Regions from separate parts of the Roseateles sp. L2-2 genome, predicted to be linked through region 1. Evidence: riboswitches for the same ligand, from Rfam matches in the RefSeq annotation. Region 1 holds a riboswitch; the other holds the start of a gene.
What was found. Region 1 has a riboswitch for cobalamin ahead of ACQZ13_RS12385 (TonB-dependent receptor domain-containing protein). Riboswitches for the same ligand answer to the same signal wherever they lie in the genome.
Positions count from the first base shown of each region.

Region 1 (4,835 bases):
AGGTCGGCGCGCGGAAGGTCTTGCCGGCCACGGCGCGGACCTTCAAGGTCGAGGTCAGCGCGTAGCTCGCGCCGATGCTGCCCGTCGTGGACGTGCCGTAGGCGTTGCTGTCGTCATGACGCAGGCTCGCTTCCAGCGAGGCAGGACCGAACTGGCCCGAGTAGCCCGCGATGTACGCGTCGTTCTTGCGCTTGAGCGTGCTGGTCGTGACGCCGTCGGCCGTCTCGTTCAGATGCTCGTAGGCCAGCACCACCTGCTGGTCCGGCGAGAGGCGCAGCGCGTTCTGCCACGTCGCCTGGTCGCGCTTGGTCGTGAAGCGCGCGGGATCGGGCGCGCCGCTGCGCGAGTCGTCCAGACCGTGGCTGATCTGCACCGTGGTGGTCCAGATCGGCGAGAGCGTGCCGCGGTAATCGGCGCTGACGACGCGCGTCGTCAGGCGGTTGCGGAAGTCGGGCGTGGGGTCGCTCAGGAAGTCCGGCGGGCCGCCGAAGTTGGCGCTGTCGTATTGCGCGTTGAGCTTGCTCTCGGTGGCGGTGACGCCGATGCGATGACCTTCCGCCGGCGTGAAGCCCAGTCGCGCAGAACCCGTCGTGCGGCGGAAGCCGTCGCGATCGGGGTTGTAGTAGCCGTTGACGTCGTTGGGACGGATGGAGGAGATGCCGTCGCTGGTCTCGCGGCTCAGGCTCGCCGCGTAGTCGAAGCCGGCTTGCGCGCCGCTCACCCCCACGCTGCCCAGGCGCGAGGCGTATTCGCCGACGGCCGCGTTGGCCGTGAGGTTCAGCGGACCCTGGCCCTTCTTCGTCGTGATCTGGATGACACCGCCGACGGCGTCAGCGCCGTACAGGCCGGAGGCCGGTCCGCGCAGGACTTCGATGCGATCGATGTTGGACAGGCTCATCGCCTCGAAGGCCGCCTGTCCCAGCGTCGCGGAGCCGACGCGCACGCCGTCGATCATCACCACCGTGCCGGTCGTGTTGGCGCCGCGCAGGAGGTAGCCGCCGCTCTGGCCGGGACCGCCGTTGCGCGTGATCTGCAGGCCGGCGTAGCGGCGCAGCAGGTCCTCGACGCTGCCGGCGCCGCTGTCGCGGATCGTGTCGGCATCGATCAGGACGACGTCGGCCACGCTCTTGCTCAGGGCTTGCGGCTCTCGGGTGCCGATGACGATGACGGGATCCAGCGAGGATTGCGCGAAGGCGATCGACGGAGCGATGGACAAGGCGGGCAGGGCGACCAGCGCGGTCGCGGAAGCACGGGCGACGGCGCGCAGCGTGGCGCGAGGAGAAGAGGCTTGCATGTCGGAACTTCGGAAAGCAGCGGCAGACGGCCGCTTCCCCGCGGCCGCATGCGGAATGGACGCGCGGTGCTCCTGGAAGCACAGCGACGATCCGCCTGTTGGCCGGTATCCGGGCTGTCGGAAGAATGAACCCGTGTTGCCTTCCCGGACGACCGTCCAGTGGTGTTCAGACACGAGCTGCGCGCTCTCATCGTTCAGATGAAGCGCGCCTTCCGCTTACCGTTGCGGGGGCAGCTCAGGTTGGGACCGCAGTCCCTCCTGATTCCCGTTGAACTGCGCCGGCAGGGAGCCGGGCGCTAGCACCAACGGGCGGGATCATAACGGGAGGGCCCTGGACTTCGTGTCGCCTGGCGCGGGCTCTCCACGATGCTGGAGGCCTCGCGTCCGCGAACCTCCAGCATCATTCCGGCCCCAGTGAGGCTCGATGTGCGCGGGCCTTGCGCCTTACATGAACAGGTGTTCGCCGGCGTTCTCGCCGCCCAGGACCACGTAGTTCACCTTGCGCAGATCGCCGAGGGCACGGCCGCCGGCGTAGGAGATGGAACTCTGCAGGTCCTCCTCCATCTCGCGCAGCGTGTCGGCCAGGTGGCCCTTCACGGGCTCGAGGATGCGCTTGCCTTCGACGTGCTTGTACTCGCCCTTGTTGAAGTCGGACGCGGAGCCGTAGTACTCCTTGTAGCGCTTGCCGTCGACCTCGACGGTGTTGCCCGGCGACTCCTCATGACCCGCGAAGAGCGAGCCGATCATCACCATCGAGGCACCGAAGCGCACGCTCTTGGCGATGTCGCCGTGATGGCGGATGCCGCCGTCGGCAATGATGGGCTTGGTCGCGACACGGGCGCACCACTTCAAGGCCGAGAGCTGCCAGCCGCCGGTGCCGAAACCGGTCTTGAGCCGCGTGATGCAGACCTTGCCCGGACCGATGCCGACCTTGGTCGCGTCGGCGCCCCAGTTCTCGAGATCGATGACGCCCTCGGGCGTGCCGACGTTGCCGGCGATGACGAAGGTGTCGGGCAGCCTGTGCTTGATGTGGGCGATCATGCGCTGCACGGCGTCGGCGTGGCCGTGGGCGATGTCGATGGTGATGTAGTCGGCGCCGACGCCTTCAGCGGCGAGGCGGTCGATGATGGCGTAGTCCGCTTCCTTCACGCCGGCGCTGATCGAGACCAGCAGGCCCTTGTCGCGCATGGTGCGGGCGAAGGCGACGGCATCGAGGTCGAAGCGGTGCATCACGTAGAAGTAGCCGTTGGCGGCCAGCCATTCGGTGATGGACTCGTCGACGACCGTCTTCATGTTCGCGGGCACCGCCGGCAGCTTGAAGCGGCGGGGGCCGAACTCGACGGAGGTGTCGCACTCGCTGCGGCTGTTCACGCGGCACTTGCGCGGCAGCAGCAGGATGTTGTCGTAGTCAAAGATTTCCATGGTCCAAAGTCGCAAAGTCGGGCTGCGTTGATGCAGTGCACGCCCTGGGCTGCGAGCGCTTGACTTGGGACCCGGCCAATAAAAAACCGGGTCCCAAAATTTGGGCCCGGTGACTCATTCTACGCGTACTGCGGGGCGCCGCCGCCGCGCTGCGGTGCAGCATGCATCGCTCGGGGGCTTTTGGGCGCAGTTCGCTAAACTTCAGCCCCTTGGCCCGTCAACGGGCGACATCAGAAGACAAGCCACATGCATTCCGTCGTCATCAGCGGCACCGGTCTCTACCAGCCCCCGCACGTCATCACCAACGCCGAGCTGGTGGAGTCCTTCAACCGCTACGTGGACCTGCAGAACGCCGAGCACGCCGAGGCGATCGCCGCCGGCACGCGCCAGGCGCTGGTGCACTCGAATGTGGAGTTCATCGAGAAGGCCTCGGGCATCAAGCAGCGCTACGTCATCGAGAAGGAAGGCGTGCTGGATCCGACGCGCATGTACCCGCGCTTCGAGGAGCGCGCGGACGACCAGCTGTCGCTGATGGCGGAGATCGCGGTCGACGCGGCGCGCAAGGCGCTGGCCGCGGCGGGCAAGAAACCGGAGGACGTGGACGCGGTGTTCTGCTCGGCGGCGAACATGCAGCGCGCGTATCCGGCGATGGCGGTGGAGATCCAGCAGGGGCTGGGCGCGGGCGGCTACGGCTTCGACATGAACGTGGCGTGCTCGTCGGCGACCTTCGCGCTGGAGCAGGCGTACAACGCGGTGCGCTCGGGCGCGTCGAAGTGCGTGCTGATCGTGAATCCGGAGATCACGTCCGCGCATCTGGAGTGGAAAGACCGGGACTGCCACTTCATCTTCGGCGACGTGTGCACGGCGATCGTCGTCGAGCGAGCCGATCTGGCGACCGCGCCGGAGCAATGGGAGATCCTGGGCACCAAGCTGGCGACGCAGTTCTCCAACAACATCCGGAACAACTTCGGCTTCATGAACAAGGCCGAGGACAGCGATCCGGACGGCCGGGACAAGACCTTCCGCCAGGAGGGCCGCAAGGTCTTCAAGGAAGTGGTGCCCATCGCCGCGGCGCACATCGAAAACCACTTGGCGTCGTTGCACATCCAGCCGACGGACGTGAGCCGCTACTGGCTGCATCAGGCCAACCTGGGCATGAACCAGCTGGTGATCAAGAAGCTGGTCGGCGGCGAAGCCGGCGCGGAGATCGCGCCGCTGATCCTGGACACGTATGCGAACACGGCCTCGGCCGGCTCAGTGATCGCGTTCCACGAGCACCGCGCCAACCTCAAGCAGGGCGACCTGGGGGTGATCTGCTCATTCGGGGCCGGTTATTCCGTGGGCAGCGTGATCGTCAAGAAGCGCTGACTGCTGAGTCCGCTGGCCCTCACCCCCGCCCTCTCCCGCAAGCGGGACAGGGAGTGAGAATGCACCGAGCTGACCCGACGGGCCCCGCCGTCATTGCTCAGTGTCGTACCGTGCCGCGCCACGCGGCCAGAGCGAACGTGATGCCGATGGCCGCGACCATCGCCGGCAGCCACACCCACACCAGCTCGGATTGCAGCACCTCCCACCCGCGTCCGCTGAGCACGCGTCGCAGGCTGAGCGGCGACACCTCGATCACGCGGCGACGGGAATGACGGCATGGGTGAGGATGGTGGGCATCGGCTCAGCGGCCGCTCGCCTCGATCCGGATCTCGTCCCGGCGGCAGGTGCCGCCGCCGCTGCCGCTCGGCTGATCGCCCAGCAGCTGCTTCAGCGTGCCGCCGGCCTGGTAGTCGCGCGGCAGCTTCACCTGGATCTCGGTGAGGTACTGCCCCGAGCACATCAGCTTGACGCTGTCGCGATACGCGTCGCTGCCGGTCTCGGCCTTCAGCTTCTCGTAGAAGGTGTTGCGCGAGATCGCGCCGCCGATGTTCTGCCGGATGTACTTGCCGACCTCCGCATCGTTGAACTGCTTCACCAGGTCGACCGCGCGGCGGAAATACGCATCCGGGTTCAGCGTCGTCTGGCAGGTGCCGTGCTTGCGCCACTCGTGCTCGCCGAAGTCCTTCTCGTACAGGAAGTTCGGCATCCACGGGCCGATGTACGAGATCGTTTCCTTCGAGAGGGTCATCGG
Region 1 covers NZ_CP192509.1:2,761,392-2,766,226, forward strand. Annotated here, with positions in the region: gene ACQZ13_RS12385 (TonB-dependent receptor domain-containing protein) at 1-1,294, opposite strand, end outside; cobalamin riboswitch at 1,378-1,616, opposite strand; gene ACQZ13_RS12390 (GMP reductase) at 1,739-2,716, opposite strand; gene ACQZ13_RS12395 (beta-ketoacyl-ACP synthase III) at 2,963-4,084, shown strand; gene ACQZ13_RS12400 (hypothetical protein) at 4,182-4,331, opposite strand; gene ACQZ13_RS12405 (ribonuclease T2 family protein) at 4,386-4,835, opposite strand, start outside.

Region 2 (4,835 bases), 1.3 Mb from region 1:
CCATCCTGTCGGGCCCGGCGATCGAGCGCATCGCCGGTTCGATGCTGGACGAGGTCGTCATCACCAACACCATTCCCCTGTCGGAAACGGCCAAGGCCTGCGGCAAGATCCGCCAGCTGTCGGTCGCCTTCCTGTTCGCCGAGACCATCCGCCGCATTTCGGACGGCGAGTCGGTGACCTCCCTCTTCAGCGAACAGAACAACAACTTCTGATCGCATCCTGAGTTCCGGCCGCTGCCCGCAAGGTCAGCGGCTGTTTCGCGAAGGCGCCTGGTCGCGGGGCCTTCACCCGGAGCGTCAATCCTGGCGCTCCGTCCATTTTGGAGATTGATATGAAATTCGTCGCTTTTGAGCGCAAGCTGCAGGGGACCGGAGCGAGCCGCCGCCTGCGTCACGCTGGCAAGGTTCCGGGCATCGTCTACGGTGCTGGCGAGCCGGCCGTCATCGAGCTGGATCACAACGCGCTGTTCCATGCCATGAAGAAGGAAGCTTTCCACAGCTCCATCCTCGACATGGAAGTGGACGGCAAGACCACGCAAGTGCTGCTGCGTGACTTCCAGATGCACCCGTACAAGCAGCAAGTGCTGCACGTGGACTTCCAGCGCGTCGACGCCACGACCAAGATCACCAAGAAGGTGCCGCTGCACTTCGTCGGTGAAGCCGAGTCGCCGGCCGTCAAGACCGACAAGGGCACCGTGAACCACGTGCTGACCCAGCTGGAAATCACCTGCCTGGCGCAACAGCTGCCCGAGTTCATCGAAGTGGACCTGAGCAACCTGACGATGGGTCATTCGATCCACGTGAACGACCTGAAGCTGGCCGATCACATCAAGATCGTCACGCACGGCAAGCCGAACCCGGTGGTCGCCACCCCGGTCCCGGCCGCGGCTGAAGAAGTCATCGTCGTGGCTGCCGCTCCGGCCGCCGACGACAAGAAGAAGAAGAAGAAGTAATTTCTTCGTCTCCGGGCGCGCGCCTGACGAGGCACGCGTTCGTTGTCTGGAATGCCCCCTAACGGGTGGCATCTCCCCCGAAGGAGGCCCCGCTTGCGGGGCCTTCTGCTTTTCCGCTCGACACTGATAATCGCGCCCCATGATTCGTCTCTTTGTCGGCCTGGGCAATCCCGGCTCTGAATACGAGGACACCCGCCACAACGCGGGTTTCTGGTGGATCGACGCGCTGGCGCGCGGTCTGAAGGCCTCGCCGCAGCTGGACACCAAGTACTCCGGTCTGGTCGCCCGCGTGAACGACGCGCCGGGCGCGCCGGGCCCCATCTGGCTGCTGCAGCCGATGACCTACATGAACCTCTCCGGCAAGTCGGTGGCGGCGCTCGCGCGCTTCTTCAAGATCGCGCCGGAGGAGATCCTCGCCATCCACGACGAGCTGGAGATCGCCCCGGGCGAGTTCAAGCTCAAGCAGGGCGGCGGCAACGCCGGCCACAACGGGCTGAAGGACATGCAGGCCCAGCTGGGCAGCGGCAACTTCTGGCGGCTGCGGCTGGGCATCGGCCATCCGGGCCACCGCGACGAGGTCGCCGGCTACGTGCTGCGCAAGCCGCCGCTGGCGGAGCGCCAGGCGGTCGAGGACAGCATCGGCAAGTCGCTCGAAGCCTTCAAGCTGATGACCGGCGGCGACATGTCCAAGGCCGTGGCGTTGCTGCACGCCAAGCCGCCGCGGCCCAAGCCGCCGAGACCGGCCAACCTGCCGCCCAAGCCCGGTGCCGATGGCGCCGTGCCGACGGCTGGCGCCCCGGTTGCCGGCACGGGTCCGACCGTCGCGACTGCGACGGCCGTGCCTGCCACATCGACTGCGGCAACACCTGCCCCCACGATTCCTCCTGCCCCACCCCCTTCCTCCGGAGACTGACATGTCCGCGCGCGCCGCCCTGATCCTGACGACTGCTGTTCTGGTCCTCACGTTTAGCGCGGCGCACGCGCAGGAGCGGCAGGACCCGCCCAAACCCGCGTCGACACCGACACCGGAGCGCGCGCAGCAGGAGAAGCCGAACGAGCGCCCCCAGGAGCGCACGCTCGGCTACTACCGCTGCGGGCCGGAGGGTCACGACTTGCGCGAGACGCCCTGCCCCGACGGCCAGGGCCGCAGCGCCGAGGTGCCCAAGGACAAGGTCGATCCGAAGGAGACCGAGGCCGCGCGCAAGCGTGCGGCCGCCGAGGCCCGCGACCTGGCGGCCCGCGAGCGTGAGCGCGACCGCCAGGCGGCGAAGGCGCCGTCCAAGGCGGTCGGCATCGACGGGCGGTTGCAAGGCCAGCGCGCGACCAAGCCGGCGAAACCTGCGGATCCGAAGAAGCCCAAGCCCAAGGATCCGAAGAAGCCGCCCAAGAAGAAGCCCAAGGTGCCGAAGTCCCCGGACGGTGCCTTGCAGCCACGGCCCACCACGGGCGCCGACGCCACGACCTCCGCACCTCGCTAGAATGCGCGCCGTTGGTGCTCGCGCGGACATTGCGTCCGTGCAGTTAAACGGGAATCAGGAAGCGGTCGCATCCCCGATGCGCGAACCAACCTGAGCTGTCCCCGCAACGGTAAGTGGCCGCCGGACGCGCGCCCGGGATCCTGACGAAGGAACACCGGGCGGCAGCCGGCACTGTCTGTCCCCATGTCCACTGGCGCGAGCGCGCTGGGAAGGACACAGGCAGCGGCCACCAGCCCGGATACCGGCCAACAGGTGGCGTCTCCAGCCGATCGCGATGTGTCTTGCGTGAGTCCTCTCCGAGTGCTCACGCGGACGACCCGACGACGAGCCGGCGACGCCGTTTCCTCAGAGGCCCTGCGGGTGAGCAGGCGTCTGAACTCCGTCGTTGGTCCGTCCCTCATGCTTCCGTTCGTTTCGCGCGCGCGCGCTGGTGCCCGCTCGCTGCCCGCCTTCACCCCGATAGCGACCCCGATGGCGCTCGCCCTGTCGACGCTCCTCACGCTCTCTCCCGCCGCGTCCGCGCAATCGGCCGCCCCCGCCAACCGGCTCGACGAAGTCACCGTCACCGGCACGCGCAGCCCGATGAAGCTGTCCGACGTCGCGGCCGATCTCACCGTCATCAACCGCGACACCATCGAGCGCCAGGGCTTCGGCAACATCGCCGCGCTGCTGCGCAATGTCGCCGGCCTGCAGATCGTCAGCAACGGCGGACCGGGCAACGCGAGTTCGGTCTTCGTGCGCGGCGCCGAGACCCGCCACACCGTGGTCCTGATCGACGGCGTGCGCATCGACGGCCAGTCCACCGGCGGCGCGCGTTGGGAGAACCTCCCGCTGTCGCTCATCGATCGCGTCGAAGTCCTCAAGGGCCCGGCCAGCGCGCTGTACGGCTCCGACGCCATCGGCGGCGTGGTGCAGATCTTCACGCGCCAGGGCAGCGGTCGTCCGCAACTGGACCTGGGCGTCGGCCACGGCAGCCTCGGCCAGACCAAGGCGGACGTCTCCCTGCTCGGCGGCAACGCGGACTTCGACTACGCCGGCTCGCTGGCCGTCGACCGCGGCACCGGCTTCAACGTCTACGCCCTGACCACCAACAAGAACTACAACCCCGACAACGACGGCTGGCGCAACTACAACGGCAGCCTGCGCCTGGGCGCGCGCGTCGCCGAGGGCCAGCGCCTCGAACTCATCGGCTTGAAGAGCCGCAGCGACGTCGGCTACGACGCCGGCACCTTCGTCGGCAAGGACTCCGACGACCGCGGCATCACCGAATCGCTGGCCGCCAAGCTCAGTCTCAAGTCCAGCTGGACGAACGCCCTCTCGACCCAGCTCTCCGTCGGCCAGACCGAAGAGAACTACGAGACCCGGCCCAATTCGCCCTACCTGTCGAGGACCCGCATCCGCAGCGCCTCGCTGCTGGGCTTCTACAGGTTCAACGACCAGCACCAGGTCAACGGCGTGCTGGAGCGTCGCGAAGACCGGCTCGTCAACGTCGACCTGCAGGGCGGCAGCGGCACGCGCAGCCAGAACGCGGTCGGCCTGAGCTACCTCGGCAGCTTCGGCCCTGTCAGCCTGCAGGCTCATGGCCGCCATGACGACGACAGCGACTTCGGCGGCATCGACACCGGCAGCCTCGCGGCGGGCGTCAAGCTCGGCGGCGGCTTCCGCCTGACCGCGTCCACCGGCAATGCCTTCCGTGCGCCCACGCTGTACCACCGCGGCAGCGTCTACGGTCCCGACATCGGCAAGGGCTTCCCTGAACTCCGCCCCGAGCGCGGCCACAACCGCGAGGCCGGCCTGGCCTGGGCGCAGGGCAGCGTGGACGTGGCGATCACCACCTTCCGCAATCGCGTCAACGACCTGATCGCCTTCGGCGCCGCCGGCACCTGCCGTTCCACCCAGGGCTGCTACACCAACGTCGCGCGCGCCATGCTCAAGGGCACCAGCCTGAAGGGCGGCGCGGACCTGGGTCCGGTCAGGCTGAGCGCCACGGCGGACTTCCTCGACCCGACCGACGCCGCCACCGGCCGTCAGCTGCAACGGCGCGCGAAACGCTTCGGCACGCTGCGCGCGGAGACCACGCTGAGCGCCTGGACGCTGGGCGCGAACGTCGTCGGCTCGGGCGAGCGCTTCGACGATGCGGCCAACAAGGTCCGGCTGGGCGGCTACGGTCTGCTCAATCTCGACGCGCAATACGCGTTCGCAAAGGACTGGCGCCTGCAGTTGAACGTGGACAACACCTTTGACCGCACGTACCAGACGGCGAACAACTTCAATCAGGCGGGCCGGACCTGGTTCGTGACCCTGCGCTACTCGCCGACGCTGTAATCGGAAGCCGCAGGTGCTGGCGGTAAGGTCGGCACTCCGGTCCCCGCGGCCACCTCGGCCACCTGTGCCACACCGGCGTT
Region 2 covers NZ_CP192509.1:1,502,534-1,507,368, reverse strand. Annotated here, with positions in the region: gene ACQZ13_RS06910 (ribose-phosphate pyrophosphokinase) at 1-212, shown strand, start outside; gene ACQZ13_RS06905 (50S ribosomal protein L25/general stress protein Ctc) at 332-952, shown strand; partial or broken gene pth (aminoacyl-tRNA hydrolase) at 1,092-1,718, shown strand; gene ACQZ13_RS06895 (hypothetical protein) at 1,867-2,430, shown strand; cobalamin riboswitch at 2,426-2,694, shown strand; gene ACQZ13_RS06890 (TonB-dependent receptor plug domain-containing protein) at 2,902-4,755, shown strand.
Region 2: another riboswitch for cobalamin. It lies ahead of ACQZ13_RS06890 (TonB-dependent receptor plug domain-containing protein); the one in region 1 lies ahead of ACQZ13_RS12385 (TonB-dependent receptor domain-containing protein).